4 regions of the Neorhizobium sp. NCHU2750 genome follow, and region 2 is predicted to be linked to each of the others. Evidence: riboswitches for the same ligand, from Rfam matches in the RefSeq annotation. Region 2 holds a riboswitch; each other region holds the start of a gene.
The links. A riboswitch is a leader RNA that binds a small molecule or an ion and turns the genes downstream of it on or off. The one in region 2 is predicted to bind cobalamin.
Positions count from the first base shown of each region.

Region 1: another riboswitch for cobalamin. It lies ahead of NCHU2750_RS05140 (ABC transporter substrate-binding protein); the one in region 2 lies ahead of NCHU2750_RS18395 (DUF1636 family protein).
Region 3: another riboswitch for cobalamin. It lies ahead of bluB (5,6-dimethylbenzimidazole synthase); the one in region 2 lies ahead of NCHU2750_RS18395 (DUF1636 family protein).
Region 4: another riboswitch for cobalamin. It lies ahead of NCHU2750_RS02375 (aromatic ring-hydroxylating oxygenase subunit alpha); the one in region 2 lies ahead of NCHU2750_RS18395 (DUF1636 family protein).

Region 1 is NZ_CP030827.1:1,033,428-1,037,199, reverse strand. It holds gene zigA (zinc metallochaperone GTPase ZigA) at 1-752, opposite strand, end outside; cobalamin riboswitch at 893-1,101, shown strand; gene NCHU2750_RS05140 (ABC transporter substrate-binding protein) at 1,246-2,265, shown strand; gene NCHU2750_RS05135 (FecCD family ABC transporter permease) at 2,262-3,293, shown strand; gene NCHU2750_RS05130 (ABC transporter ATP-binding protein) at 3,290-3,772, shown strand, end outside.
Region 2 is NZ_CP030827.1:3,814,586-3,818,357, forward strand. It holds gene NCHU2750_RS18385 (cobyric acid synthase) at 1-1,210, opposite strand, end outside; gene cobO (cob(I)yrinic acid a,c-diamide adenosyltransferase) at 1,214-1,783, opposite strand; cobalamin riboswitch at 2,053-2,299, shown strand; gene NCHU2750_RS18395 (DUF1636 family protein) at 2,403-2,831, shown strand; gene cobW (cobalamin biosynthesis protein CobW) at 2,828-3,772, shown strand, end outside.
Region 3 is NZ_CP030827.1:1,764,875-1,768,646, reverse strand. It holds gene NCHU2750_RS08710 (NADP-dependent malic enzyme) at 1-196, shown strand, start outside; gene NCHU2750_RS08705 (hypothetical protein) at 288-1,049, shown strand; gene bluB (5,6-dimethylbenzimidazole synthase) at 1,094-1,816, opposite strand; cobalamin riboswitch at 1,899-2,092, opposite strand; gene NCHU2750_RS08695 (TolB family protein) at 2,121-2,957, opposite strand; gene NCHU2750_RS08690 (NYN domain-containing protein) at 2,954-3,772, opposite strand, start outside.
Region 4 is NZ_CP030827.1:497,988-501,759, reverse strand. It holds gene NCHU2750_RS02380 (BA14K family protein) at 1-25, opposite strand, end outside; gene NCHU2750_RS02375 (aromatic ring-hydroxylating oxygenase subunit alpha) at 110-1,354, opposite strand; cobalamin riboswitch at 1,453-1,692, opposite strand; gene NCHU2750_RS02370 (DUF6656 family protein) at 1,887-2,495, shown strand; gene NCHU2750_RS02365 (L-threonylcarbamoyladenylate synthase) at 2,527-3,540, shown strand; gene NCHU2750_RS02360 (FAD-binding oxidoreductase) at 3,533-3,772, shown strand, end outside.

The DNA of each region.
Region 1 (3,772 bases), 1.5 Mb from region 2:
ACATGATCCTTGAAGCCATGCAGTTCCTTGAACCAGAGCGGATGTTCCTGCGCCTTGTCGAAATCGAAGCGCCCCGTGCCGAGGATCTCCTTCAGCTCCACTTTGCCAAAATCGGTCTCGATCAGCCTGGCATCCGGATTGAGCGCGACGATGATTTTTCGCGCGGCGTCGCGTTCAGCCTCGGTTGCCGTGCCGATCTTGTTGAGGATCACCACATCGGCAAACTCGATCTGTTCGACGAGAAGATCGACGATGGTGCGGTTGTCGCCCTCGCCCGCCGTCTCGCCGCGATCGGCAAGGAAATCGCCGGAACCGTAATCCTTCAAAAGATTGGCGGCATCGACGACCGTCACCATCGTGTCGAGCCTTGCGACATCGGACAGGCTCATGCCGTTCTCGTCGCGGAAGTCGAAGGTGGCGGCAACCGGCAGCGGCTCGGCGATACCGGTCGATTCGATCAGCAGATAGTCGAACCTGCCCTGCTCCGCCAAGGCCCGAACCTCGGTCAACAGGTCATCGCGCAGCGTGCAACAGATGCAGCCATTGGTCATCTCCACCAATTGCTCCTCGGTACGGGAGAGGTTGGCACCGCCATCACGCACCAGCGCTGCATCGATATTGACCTCGCTCATGTCGTTGACGATCAGCGCCACCCGCAGCCCATCCCTATTGGCAAGGATATGGTTGAGCAGCGTCGTCTTGCCGGCGCCGAGAAAGCCGGAAAGCACGGTGACGGGGAGTCTCTCTTTCATAACAGATGTCCATTGCATTGCGCGTTACGTTATACTATTACGTCAGCACATGCACGGCGGGTCGTCAAGCCTCCTGCGGGAGTTTTGGTCCCCCTTCCTGCCGTGCAGTCAAGATCACTGGACAAGCACCAGACGGTCTCCTATCAAGGACACGCTACGGTTCTGCATTCGCAGATGAAAAGGGAATGCGGTGAGGTTTCGGGCTATCAGCCCCGACCAATTCCGCGACTGCCCTCGCAACTGTAAGCGGCGAGCCCTTCGTCACAGCCACTGGCCTCACCGGCCGGGAAGGAGACGACAGGGCGTATGAGCCGCAAGTCAGGAGACCTGCCGCAGCTTAGGCCAACCAGTACCGGACGAGGTGTTCCGGCAGGGAGAGACTTATGACGCAAGCGACGCCGTCGCCCGCCGTTTCCGATGCAATCCGCGGTCGCGGCACTGCAACGTCCTGCCTTTCATCCCGGCTTAGCCATTCACTCTTAAAGGACAGGACATGAAACTCGGCTTGATTGCCGCGCTCTTTGCGCTTTCCGCATCGGCTCTTCCCGCCACCGCCTTCGCAGGCTCGACCAGCTATCCGCTGACCATCGAGAATTGCGGCCAGAAGGTCACATTCGACAAGACACCTCGAAAGATCGTCTCGATCGGCCAGGGCATGACCGAAATCCTCTATTCGCTCGGGCTCGCCGACAAGGTCGCCGGCACCGCCGTCTGGGTCGGCCCGGTACTGCCGCAATATGCCGAGGCCAATGCGAAGATCAAACGGCTTGCCGACAACGATCCGAGCTTCGAGTCGGTCGTCGGGCTGGAGCCGGATCTGGTTGCCGCCGAATTCGAATGGCATGTCGGTCCGATGGGCTCGGTCGGCAAGCGCGAGCAGTTTTCCGATCTCGGTATCAACACCTATATCTCGCCGGCCGATTGCGTCGCCAAGACCAATACCGATGGCGGCGACGGGGTGCGCAAGGAACTCTTCACGATGGACCTGATCTATCGGGAGATCGATGAACTGGCCGAGATCTTCGACGTACAGGACCGCGGCGACAAGCTCACCGCCGATCTCAAGGCGCGCGAGGCGGCAGCGGTCGCCTCGATCAAGGGGGCCGAGGCGAAGAACCTGCCGATCGTCTTCTGGTTCTCCAGCAAGGAGACCAAGGGCGATGCCTTCATCGCCGGCAAGAACAGTGCGCCCGCCTATATCCTGAAGACGATCGGCGCGAAAAATGTCGTGTCGACCGAGGAGGAATGGCCACTGGTCGGCTGGGAGACGATCGCCGAGGCCAATCCGGCCGTCATCGTCATCGCCACGATGGACCGCCGCCGCTATGCCGCCGACGACCCAAAGGTGAAGATCGATTTCCTCGAACATGATCCGGTCGTCAGCCAGCTCGACGCGGTGAAGAACAGGCGCTTCGTGATGATGGACGCGCAGTCGATGAACCCGACGATCCGCACGATCGACGGCATCGAGACGCTGGCCCGCGGCATCAAGTCCTTCGGCCTGTCGCAGTGACGCCATCGCGGACCAGAGTCTGGGCTGCCGGCACTGCCGGCGCCCTCCTCGTCCTCATCGCTTTGCTCTTCGCCATGACGGCGGGGATTGCAATCGGCGAGATGGCGATCCCGATGAAGACGGCGGCTGCGGCCGTCACCAACAGGCTCGGCCTGACCGCAATCGCGGTGCCACGCATCCAGGAAGCGGTGATCTGGGATTACCGCCTGTCACGCTCGCTGCTTGCCGCCTTCTGCGGCGCGGCGCTGGCGCTGTCGGGTGCGATCCTGCAGTCGCTCTTACGCAACTCGCTGGCCGAACCCTATGTGCTCGGCGTTTCGGCCGGTGCCTCCACAGGCGCGGTTTCGGTCATGCTGCTGGGGCTTGGCGGCGGGGCGATCTCGCTTTCGGCCGGCGCTTTTGCCGGGGCGATCCTCGCCTTCGCCTTCGTCATCGTGCTGACGACCGGGCGACAGACGGCAGACCGCACCATTCTGGCGGGCGTCGCCGCCTCGCAGCTGTTCAATGCGCTCACCTCCTATATCGTCTCGACCTCGGCCAATGCCGAACAGGCGCGCAGCGTGATGTTCTGGCTGCTCGGCAGCTTTTCCGGCGTCCGCTGGCCCGACGTGGCGCTTGCCGCGATCGTCGTCGCCGTCGGGCTCGTCGTCTGCATCTGGCATTCGCGGGCGCTCGATGCCTTCACCTTCGGCGAGGATGCCGCCCGTTCGCTCGGCATCGCTGTCGGCCGGGTACGCGCCCTGCTGCTTCTCGTCACCGCGCTGATGACGGCCACCATGGTCAGCATGGTCGGTGCCATCGGCTTCGTCGGACTCGTCATTCCGCATGCAGCCCGCTTCGTCGTCGGGCCCGGCCATATGCGGCTGCTGCCCGCCTGCGCGCTGACCGGCGCACTGTTCATGGTGGTTGCCGATATCGTCTCGCGCATCATCATCGCGCCGCAGGTGCTGCCGATCGGTGTGGTCACAGCACTGGTCGGCGTGCCGTTCTTCTCCGTCATCCTCTACCGTGCAAGGAGACCCGCATGAGCGCCGAGGCGATACTTGCCGCCCATGCGGTCCGTTTCCTGGCCGGCCGCAAGGTGATCGTCGACGGCATTTCCGTGTCCGTCGAGGCCGGGCAGACGCTCGGGCTGATCGGCCCCAACGGCTCGGGAAAATCCTCGCTGATCCGGCTGCTTGCGGGGCTGCGCGGCCCGGCGGAAGGCAACGTCAGTCTGGACGGCCGGGCGATCGGCAGTTTCGGGCGGCGGGAACTTGCCCGGCGCGTCGCGGTCGTCGAGCAGCATTCGATGACGGAGGCACATGTCAACGTGGTCGATGTGGTGAAGCTCGGCCGCACGCCGCATCGCTCGGCACTCTCGCCCTGGACGCAGGAGGACGACCGGCAGGTCGATGAGGCACTGTCCCGCGTCGGCCTCCAGGACCGGCGGGAGCAATCGTGGCACACGCTCTCCGGCGGCGAGCGCCAGCGGGTGCAGCTGGCGCGGGCGCTGGCGCAGTCTCCG
Region 2 (3,772 bases):
AATCGACACCGGCCGTCTGTCCAATATGCATTTCATAGCCGGCAAACGAAATCCCGTCGAAACTGGTGCCGGAAACCGCCTCCAGCCGCTTGGCACCGGAAAGCACCGTCTCCACTTCGATGAGGCCGAGGCCGTCGACCGCGCCGGGTGGCCCTTCCGTTCCCTCGGGATCGGACAGACGCCTGCCGAGCATCTGGTAGCCGCCGCAAAGACCGAGAATTTTTCCGCCGCGCCGGTGATGGGCGGCAATGTCGATATCGAAACCGGCTTCGCGCAGCGCCGCAAGATCCGCAATCGTCGCCTTCGAGCCAACCAGAAGCACAAGATCGCAATCGCCCGGAATGGCCTCCCCGCGACGCACGCGGATCAATTCCACCTCCGGCTCGGCCTCCAGCGGATCGAGATCGTCGAAATTGGAAATATGCGGCAGGATCGGTACCGCGATGCGGATTTTCGCATCCGGCTTGCGGGCAAACGACTGGTTCAGACCGAGGGCATCCTCCGCCGGCAGGAGAGCCGCATCGGCAAAATGCGGCAGAAGCCCGACCGATTGCCAGCCGGTAAACCTCGAGATCAGATCCATCCCCTCGGCAAACAGCGCCGGATCGCCGCGGAACCGATTGACGATGAAGCCACGGATCATCGCCGCATCATCCGCATCGATCACGAGTTTCGTCCCCGCGATACTGGCAATGACGCCGCCGCGATCGATATCGCCGATCAGTATGACCGGCACGTCGGCGGCACGCGCAAAACCCATATTGGCAATGTCGTTCTGGCGCAGATTGATCTCGGACGCGCTGCCCGCACCTTCAACGAGAACGAGATCGGCCTTTGCCCGCAGGATCTCGTAGCTTTCCATTACCCGCGACAGCAATCTTGGCTTCAGTTGCTGATATTCCGACGCTTTCGCATTGCCTTCCACCCGGCCCTGAACCACGACCTGCGAGCCGATATCGCTTTGCGGCTTCAACAGAACCGGGTTCATGTGGACGCTGAGCGGCACACCCGCCGCCCGCGCCTGCAAGGCCTGCGCCCGGCCGATCTCACCACCATCGGCCGTCACGGCAGCATTGTTGGACATGTTCTGCGGCTTGAACGGCAAAACCTTGAGACCGCGCAGCGTAAACGCGCGCGCCAGGCCGGCGACGATCAGCGACTTGCCCACGTCCGAACCCGTTCCCTGGAACATCAGCGAGCGAGCAGCCATGGTTCAGAACTCGATACCGGCCTGGGCCTTCACCCCGGCCTTGAAATGGTGCTTGACCAGCGTCATCTCGGTGACGAGATCGGCAGCCTCGATCAGCGCCGGCTTGGCATTGCGGCCGGTCACGACCACATGCAGGTCGGGGCGCCGCGTCGCGAGCGAAGCAACGACGCTCTCAAGATCGAGATAGTCGTAACGCAGCGCGATATTGAGTTCGTCGAGAATGACGAGACCGATCGAGTCGTCGGCCATCAGGTCGAGCGCCTTGGCCCATGCCCTCTCGGCAGCGGCAATGTCCCGCTTGATATCCTGGGTTTCCCAGGTGAACCCCTCGCCCATCGTGTGCCAGACGACACGATCGCCGAATGTCGCAAGCGCCGGCTGTTCACCGGTCGACCAGGCGCCCTTGATGAACTGTACGATGCCGACGCGGCGATTATTGCCGAGCATGCGCAGCGCCAGCCCGAAGGCCGCCGTCGATTTGCCCTTGCCCGGTCCGGTATGGACGATGAGAAGCCCTTTTTCGACGGTTTTCTCGGCCACTTCCGCATCCTGAACAGCTTTGCGGTTGACCATCTTGGCGCGATGGCGCTCCTCAGTGGACTGATCGATATCCTTCAACCTGCTGCAAGCTCCTGCTTGGGTCCTGACCGGCGGCCGCAAAAGCAACCTGATCCAGCATATGGCCCTCATTCAAATCCGTTACGGAAAAACCGGGCGGTTGGCGAAGAGCCCGCCACGCCGCCTTGTGTCCGCAACCACCCTCGTGCGTCGGCGACGACTATAGGCAAATCCGTTGCCTCGGCAATCGCTTCTGCGACATTGACAGCACCCCGCGGGAGCGCTTACTTGATGGTTACGACGGTCTCTTGCCGGCAACGGCAAGGGCTAAGAGAGAATGCGGTGCGGATTCGGCGTCTTCGCTGGGATCCAATGCCGCGGCTGCCCCCGCAACTGTAGGCGGCGAGCCATCTTGCCAAAGACGCCACTGGAGAGATCCAACCTAGGAGATAGGGACCGGATCCATCTGGGAAGGCAGGCAGGTGGCGACGACCCGTGAGCCAGGAGACCTGCCGTTCCACATTCATGCTTTTCCGGGCGGGGTGCTCCGGGCAAGGCCTTGTTTTCACTGCAGGATGGTCCGCCACCTGTCGCGCACCCCGATTTTTTGAGAAACCCGGCGGTTTGCGGCCTGATGACGGATGAAGTGCAAAAAGACGATGGAAGTCTGGCCGACGACGGCAATGCCGGCGAGATCGACGTGACGATCTTCGTCTGCACCAATTGCCGCGAGTCAACCAACAGCACGGTCCGCCCCGGTGTCGCACTGATAGAGGCATTGAGAGAGGCGGCCGAAGGCAAGCCGCTTGCGATAAAGCCCGTCACCTGCCTTTCCAATTGCGACAAGGGGCCGAGCGCCGCCTTCAATCGCCGCTCCGGCTGGTCCTATGTGTTCGGCCATCTCTCGACCGAAAATGCCGACGACATCGTCACCGGCGCAATGATGCTGGCCGCCGACGAACGCGGCCTGCTTCCCCTTCGCAGCCGCCCGACATGCCTGCGCGGCAAGGGCATGACGGCCCGCATCCCCCCCTTCCATCATCACGAGGACATGCCTGCATGAGCGTCAATTCCGCCCCCAAGTTCGATCGCGTACCCTGCACCGTCGTCACCGGCTTTCTCGGTGCCGGCAAGACCACGCTGATCCGCAACCTGATCGAAAAGCTCGACGGCAAGCGGCTGGCCATCATCGTCAACGAATTCGGCGATGTCGGCATCGATGGCGAAGTGCTCAAAGGTTGCGGCATCGAAAGCTGCCCAGACGATAACATCATCGAGCTCGCAAACGGCTGCATCTGCTGCACGGTCGCAGACGATTTCGTCCCCGCGATCGACCAGATCCTCGCCCGCGAACCGCGCGTTGATCATATCCTGATCGAAACCTCGGGCCTCGCTCTGCCCAAGCCGCTCGTCCAGGCCTTCCAGTGGCCGGCCGTCAAGGCTCGCGTCACCGTCGATGGCGTCGTTGCCGTCGTCGATGGCGTGGCGCTGGCCGAAGGCCGTGTTGCCGACGACCATGTGGCGCTCGAAGCCCAGCGCGAGGCAGACGGCTCGATCGACCACGACGACCCGGTCGAGGAAGTCTTCGAGGATCAGGTTGCCTGCGCCGACATGATCGTGCTGACCAAGACCGACCTGCTCGATCAGGCGTCGCTCGCTGCCGCCAAGGGCCGTGTCCAGGCGCATCTGCCGCGCGCGGTGAAGATCGTGCCGGCTGCCAAGGGCGCCGTCGATCCGGGCGTGCTGATTGGCCTTGGCCTTGCTGTCGAGGACGATATCGAAAACCGCAAGACCCATCACGACGACGAGGAAGACCACGATCACGACGAATTCGACAGCTTCGTCATCGATCTTCCGGCCGTGACTGACGCGGAAGCTCTGGCAGAGCGTATCTCCGCCACGGCGGAAGCGGAAAACGTGCTGCGCATAAAGGGCTTCATCGACGTCGCGAACAAGCCGATGCGCCTGCAGGTTCAGGCAGTAGGATCGCGCGTGAACCATTAT
Region 3 (3,772 bases), 2.0 Mb from region 2:
CCTCGATGCCGCCAGCATCTCGCTCGGCCTAGTGCGGATGATGATGGACGCGCTGCATGTCGGCCCGATCCTGCTCGGTGCCAAGATGCCGGCGCATATCCTGTCGGCCACCGTCACCTCGCGCGGCGTCGTCAACATGGCGGCTCTCGCGGTGGCGGAAGCCGCACAGCCGGAGCCGGCGGTTCTGGCCAAGTAAGAGACCTGCTGCGGCAGGCTTTTGCGCAAGCCTGCCGCATGCTCGACATGCGACTGTTGATCTGCCGCGAAGACGATGCGACAGGTGAGACATGATTTCCGCCAGGGCGAAAATTTCAGTATCGATGATGATTGCCTGCATGGCCTTGCCGCAGGCGGTGCTGGCGCGCGATGTCGAGGCCTGCGCCAATCTCTATCGCCGGCTCGCCAGCACGCCGCAGATCATCGGCACGACACGGAATGTCCGCAATTACGCGCAGGATCTGAGCGCGATGAATTCCGATATCCGCCGTTTGCGCATCGACATGCGGCAGAGCGGCTGCGGCGGCAGCATCGTCACGCTCGGCGGCAACAACCATAGCGACGACCAGTGCCACGACATGCAGGACAAGCTGCAGCGGCTGGAAGGCGATCGGGAAAAGCTCGCCGAGCAACGCAACAACAGCCGCTCGCTGCTGCAGCCTTCGGAAGAGCGCGTGGCCATCCTGTCTGCCATCCGCGAGAACAACTGCACGCCGACCGATCTCGATACCCAGGCCGCGATCGATGAGAAGGAACGCATCAGGATCCGCGGCATCGCGCTTCCCGGCCCCGACGAGAACCAGACGGGTGCCGGGCTTTACGAGGCAGCACCACATATGCCCGCTCCGGCCGCCGACAAGGCCAATTCCAGCATCACCCATCTCGGAAGTCCTCAGCCGGTGACGACACAGAAGGAAGCGCCGATCCAGTTCCCGCCGGACCGTCCTTATGATCCCGACAGAAAGGTCCGGGTGATCGGGCCGGAATTCTTCCCGGACGAGAAGATCGATCTTGCCAACCCGAAATCGAGCGGCCCGCAGCCACAGCAATAGGACAGCGAGGAACGGGGATCAGGCGCGCGTCCTGATGGACGCGCCTATTTGCGGCCCCAGGCGTCCTCGAAGACAAGATCGTTCAGCGGGAGGCGCTGGCGCCAGCCCTTGATCGCGAGTTCCGGTTCCTCATAAAGCGCGTCGACATAACCAAGGCAAAGCCAGGCGACGATCTCGATCTTCTCCGGTATGCCGAGGATCGCGTGCATGTCCTCGTCGCGAAAGATGCTGACCCAGCCGACACCGATGCCTTCCGCACGCGCTGCCAGCCAGAGGTTCTGGATGGCGCAGACGGTCGAATAGCTGTCCATGCGGGCATTGTGGGTGCGGCCGAGCACGACCGGTCCTGCGCGATCGGGATCGCAGGTGACGCAGATCGACAGCGGCGCCTTGCGAATGCCTTCAAGCTTGAGGCTTCGATAGGTACTGCGCTTGTCCTGCGGGAACATCGCCTCGGCCTCGTCATTGGCTTTCGAGAACGCCTGCCAGGCCGCATGCCTGACTTTCTCGTCGCGAACGAGGATGAAATTCCACGGCTGCATGAAGCCGACCGACGGCGCTGCATGGGCCGCGTCGAGAAGGCGCCTCAACACGTCATCGGGTATAGGGTCGGAGAGGAACTGGTCGCGCACGTCACGTCGCGTCCCGATGGCGCGGTAGACGGCCGCGCGTTCGTCTTCGGAAAATGGTCCGGCCGCCACAAGACCGGTATCCGGGCTTTCATCCAGGGCCGGGAGTCGCAGTTCGGGTATCAATTCAGGTCGCATCGTCTTTCCCCAACAATGCCTGAGGTTCCGGTCACGCCTGCGGCGCCACACGAACCTTACAACCTGTCCGCTGTCCGCGCGGATCGGTCCATCCTGTCAGGCCGGTCTTCTGACTTGGCTTCATCCGGCCATCGCCGCCTTCCCGGACAGTCGCCCAGTGGCTGAGGTTTACCTCATGCGATGACCGTCCGCCTCACAGCGTTGGGCACGTGCCGGAATTGCGCCGGCTTCCCGATTCTCCCGCCAATGGCGGGCACCTGACGGGAGGAGTTATGCCGGGCCTGCGACTTCGAGGCAAGACCGATCACGCCGCAGGGAAGTAACGGACATAGGCGAATTCATCACCGTGCGGTGACCAGTTCGGCGAGTTCATCGTGCCCTGCCCGCCGAAAAGCTCGAATAGGGTCTCGACATTGCCGCCATCCATGTCCATCAGCCTTACACGGACATCGAGGTCGCGCGGATGATCGAAGACATCGCCGTCATAGGAGACGAAGACGATCTTGTCGCCCTTGGGCGATGGATGCGGGAACCAGTCGCCATAGGCGCTGTCGGTGATGCGCTCCGCCTCGCCGCCTTCGGCCGGCACGCGCCAGATCTGCATGCGGCCCGTACGGCTGGAGTTGAAATAGATCCACTTGCCGTCCGGTGAATAATCCGGTCCGTCATTGCGGCCCTCGCCGAAGGTCAGGCGGGTCTCGTTCTCACCATCGATGCCGATCGTGTAGATATCGAAGACCTGATCACGGATGCCGCAATAGGTCACCGTCTGTCCGTCGGGAGACCAGCCATGCCAGTAGGAGGGCAGGTTTTCGGTGATCAGCTTCGGCATCCCGCCCTCGGCCGGCAGGATATAGATTGCCGATTTGCCGAACTCGACCTTGTCGGAAATCGCGATCAGGGTGCCGTCGGGGGATATGCCGTGGTCGTTGTTGCAGCGGTTGGCAAAGCCGGTGTCGACGCGGTCCGGCACGCCATCACCGTCTGGAGACAGGCGATAGATCAAACCATCGGCATTGAGCATCAGGTAGCGTCCGTCCGGCGACCAGTTGGGTGCCTCGAACAGCTCTTCCGTCTGCCAGACGATGCGGCTCTGCCGGGTGCGGATATTGTAGATCTCGACCGAGCTGCGGAGCGTCACGCGCCAGCTCCACCCTGTACCAGAGGTGCTGTGATGTCCTTTACCCTTACCTGCATGCCTATCGTCCCATCTTTGCGTGTTTCCAGAAATTCGCAATTCTTCAATACGGTACTAAACTTGGCCGAGCCGAAATTGTTCGGCTTGAATTCGGGATTGAGCTGCCGGATCGCGGACGACAACCGGCCGACCTCCACCCAATCCTGCGGCGCGCGCCCAATAGAATTCAGCGCTTGAACAATATAGGGCCGAATATCACCGGCGCGCTTTAGGGCGACGACCTTGCCTGTCTCGAGCGGCTTGGCAGGCTTTGTATTCTCGGCAGTCTTGGCAACCTTTGCCGGCTCCTCGGCCTTGGCCGTCTTTGCCCGTGTCGTGCTCTTCACCGCCTTTGGCGGGTCCGCTTCCTTGAGGGCAAGCTCGACCTCGAAGAATTTGTCGAATGCCAGCCTTAATGCCGGCGACGCCTTCGTGCCGCCTATGCCTATCGCCCTGTGGCCGCGCATGCGCAGGCGGGTGGCGAGGTGGATGAAGTCACTGTCGCAGGTCACGATGCAGAAGACATCGATATCCGAGCGGCACATGAGTTCGGCCACATCGATCGCCAACATTATGTCGCTGCTGTTCTTGCCCGAGATCGTCGCCTGAGCGGTCTGGATGCTCAGCGCGTGATGGGTGGCGGCTTCCGCCCATGGTTTCAGGTGTTCGCGGGTGAAGTCGCCATAGACCCGCCGCTCGACGATCCTGCCGAAACCGGCCGCGATCTCCATGACCCGCCCGGCGACGCGCGTCGGAAGATTTTCCGCGTCGATGAATAT
Region 4 (3,772 bases), 1.0 Mb from region 2:
CGAGACGCATGCGCAATGCGGTCATGGGAATGTTTCCTCACTCTGCAAATCTAACGATCTGCAACGGGAAGCATCCCCATTTTGTTCCACACACGAGTCTCTTTTGTCGTCACGCCACCGCGTAAAGCGTGCTGTCCTTGCCCTGCAGGCGATCGATCATGAAGTTCGAATACCATTCGACGAACTGCATGACGCCGCCTTCATGCGCCTCGGAATAGGGACCAGGCTCATAGGCCGGCGAACGGATGCCGAAGGCATTTTCCTCGACGATCGCGCGGTCCTGGTCGTTGGTCATGTTCCAGACATGGGTGAGCTGCTCGACATCGTAGTCGACACCTTCGACGGCATCCTTGTGAACCAGCCAGGTGGTGGTGACCGCAGTCTCTTCCGGGCCGATCGGGATGACGCGGAAGGAGATCGCGTGGTCGACCAGCATGTGGTTCCAGGTGGTTGGGTAATGGAAGAGCAGCATCGTGCCGATATGCGAGATCTTCACATCGTCGGAGAGCGAGCGCTTGACCGCGGGTCGGCCGTCCATCGTGTAGCTCTCGGCATCCTCGACGAGCGGCATGCGGGCGACGCGGAACTGGCCGTCCGGCGACATGTTGAACGTGCTCGGCAGGCCTGCCTGTTCGCAGCGACTCCAGTGCTCGGAGATGAAGGGGTCATCGCCGGCACCCTGGACACCGGTCGCGGTCGGGGCTTCCGGATAGGTGCGGCAGAGTTCCGGGTGATTGCCGGCGCAGTGATAGCACTCGCGGTTGTTTTCCCAGACGAGCTTCCAGTTGCCCTTCTCGATGATGGTGTTCTTGGCGGCGACCTTCGTCTCCATCAGGCGATGCGGCGCCATGTAGGGCTCGATCGTGGCCCGCACCGGGGCGAAATCAGGGGCTTCCTGGGCAAGGCAAACGAAGATGTAGCCGCCCACGACCTGGCAATGGACGGGTTTCAGGCCATACTGCTTCTTGTCGAAATTCTCGCCCATGTGGCGGGCCGACATCAGCGATCCGTCATGCTGGTAGGTCCATTGGTGATAGGGACAGACGAGACGGGTGGCGGAACCGGCATCCTTGGTGCAGACGCGGTGGCCGCGATGGCGACAGGTGTTGTGATAGGCGCGGATATCGCCTTCGCGGGTGCGGATGACGAGGACCGGATAGTCACCGATCTGCAGGGTGACATACTTGCCCGCCTTGTCGATCTCGCAATCGTGGCCGACGAACAGCCAGTCGCGATACCAGATCATTTCCAGATCGAGCTTGTAGTAGTCGGGGTCGATGTAGAAGGGCTGTTCGAGGCTGAAACCCTCGCGGCGGTTCTTCAGCTGTCGCAGAACCTGACTATGAATGTCCATATGCTTCCTCGCAATTCAAGCAAGCTTCAGGGCATGGACAAGCCGGCGGCATTTTTGAAACGCAACCAATTCCTGTCCCGTGCGCCCTCCGCGACCGGTCGTCAATCATGGCTCAGGCTGGTTTCCGGGCTGAGGAGTTTCCCTTCAAGAGGGATTGCATGGCACCTTCCCGGTCGGCCGTTCGGCTCTGTCCCAGTGGCTTTAAGGGTTTCCCTCACGCCATGCCTTCAACTCCACCACCGTTGCGGGGGCAGCGCCGGATAGATCTCGTCGACCCGCCGGCTTCCCAATTCTCCACCTTCCCTAGCAAGGCGGCACCTTGAGCTTTGTCATATTTAAGCGTGACGCCGGCCTGTCGCATAGACGACATTGCGACATCGGCAACTGCATTGGCGACGACGGAACAGGCTTTGGCAGAAAGCGTTCCCCAGGATTGTCCGGGGCGGGCCGTGGCATGCCGGCACGGTCAGAAACAGACTGTTAAGGTGTCGCTAATAGTATTCGTCAAAATCCAATCGGAAGAGCCGCCAAGATGCCAGCACCGATCCGGTATTACGAGGTCAACAGACAGAGGCCTTTCGTCACCGCGCCGAATACCGCGACTTCCCATTCGGAGTTTCTGCGGACGGGCCGCATTTCCCGCATCCGGCCGATGTGGGTTCCAAGCGAACGCCGCTATCTGACCTATGAGGAAGTTGCCGAAAAGACCGGCAAGAAGCTCGAGGCAGCAGGCGAGACGACGCACCGTCGGCTCAACAGCTTTCACCGCTCGATCTTTCTTCCGAAGATCATCTTCCACCGCACGCTCGATGGCAGCCCGCATCTCGGCTATTGCCATGTAACGGCGGCGCGCACCTTCTTCTCGCGCGATTCCATGGTCACATGGTCGTTCTACATCGCCAATTTCTCCTCGGAGATCGGCGAGGACGAAGCCTTTTTTGCCCGCATCAGTCCGCAGAACGCGCGGATGTATTTCGCCGTCGCTGTCGAGGGCGAGGCCGGCGAACAGGCCAAGATCGACCGCAGCTGGCGCAAGAACGGGCTGTTGTTCCAGACCAACGACCCGCATGAGGCGATGCGCAACGTGCTGATGCTCGGCGCGCCCGACGCGACGATCCGCGAAATGATCAAAAGGCTTTGAAGCGGGCGCGCTCCGCTGTATTGACGGCAGGATGAAAGCCGAAATCATAGAGACGGGTGTTGAGCCGCAGCGCGCGATCCGCGAGGGCGTGCGCGTGCTTGGCGAAGGTCTTGCCGTCGCCATCCCGACCGAGACTGTCTACGGGCTTGCCGCCGACGCGACACGGGCGGATGCCATTTCGCGGATCTACGAGACCAAGGGGCGGCCGCGCTTCAACCCGCTGATCAGCCATGTCTGCGATATCGCCATGGCGGAGCGCTATGCCGTGTTCGATCCCGTATCGCGGCAGCTCGCCGAAGCCTTCTGGCCGGGGCCGCTGACGATCATCCTGCCGCTGAAGCCGGACAGCATCATCCATTCGCTGGCGACGGCCGGGCTCGACACGGTCGGACTGCGCTGCCCGGCAGGGTTTGCCAACGAGCTGATCCGCGCCTTCGACCGGCCTCTCGCTGCCCCGAGCGCCAACACGTCCGGCAAGGTCAGCCCGACCAGCGCACGTCACGTGATGGACGATCTGGGGAGCAAGATCCCGCTCATCCTTGATGGCGGCGCGTCGAAAGTGGGTGTGGAATCGACCATCGTACGCGTCGACCCGGAGACCGGAACGATCCTGCTTCTGCGGCCGGGCGGGCTTGCGGCGGAAGAGATCGCCAGGGCCGCCGGTCGCGGCATCACCAGGCGTGCCGGGCCGGCGGCAATCATCGAGGCGCCGGGCATGCTTGCCTCGCATTACGCGCCGGGTGCGGCCGTCCGTCTGGATGCCACTGCGATCGAACCCGGAGAAGCTCTGATCCGCTTTGCCGGGGCGACGATCACGGGCATGGAGCATGCTGCAATCGTTCTCGACCTTTCGTCTTCGGGCGACCTTGCGGAGGCCGCAGCAAACCTTTTCGACTATCTGAAGCGTGCCGATGCCAGCGGCGCTGCGCATATCGCCGTCAGTGCCATACCCGACGAGGGGCTCGGCGAGGCAATCAACGACAGGCTCGCACGCGCCGCCGCGCCAAGAGACGGGTCCCATGAGGAGGAGACGGACAATGGATAATGCAACCAACGATACCGCCATGGCTCCCGGCCTGATAACCCGCTTTGCGACAATCGTGGGCGATGCGAATGTGGTGACGGAGGCCGCCGATCTTGCTCCGCATCTGATCGAGGACCGCGGTCTCTACAAAGGATCGACGCCCCTCCTCCTCAAGCCGGGCTCGACGCAGGAAGTCTCCGAGATCCTCAAGCTTGCGAGCGAGACCGGCACGGCGATCGTGCCGCAGACCGGC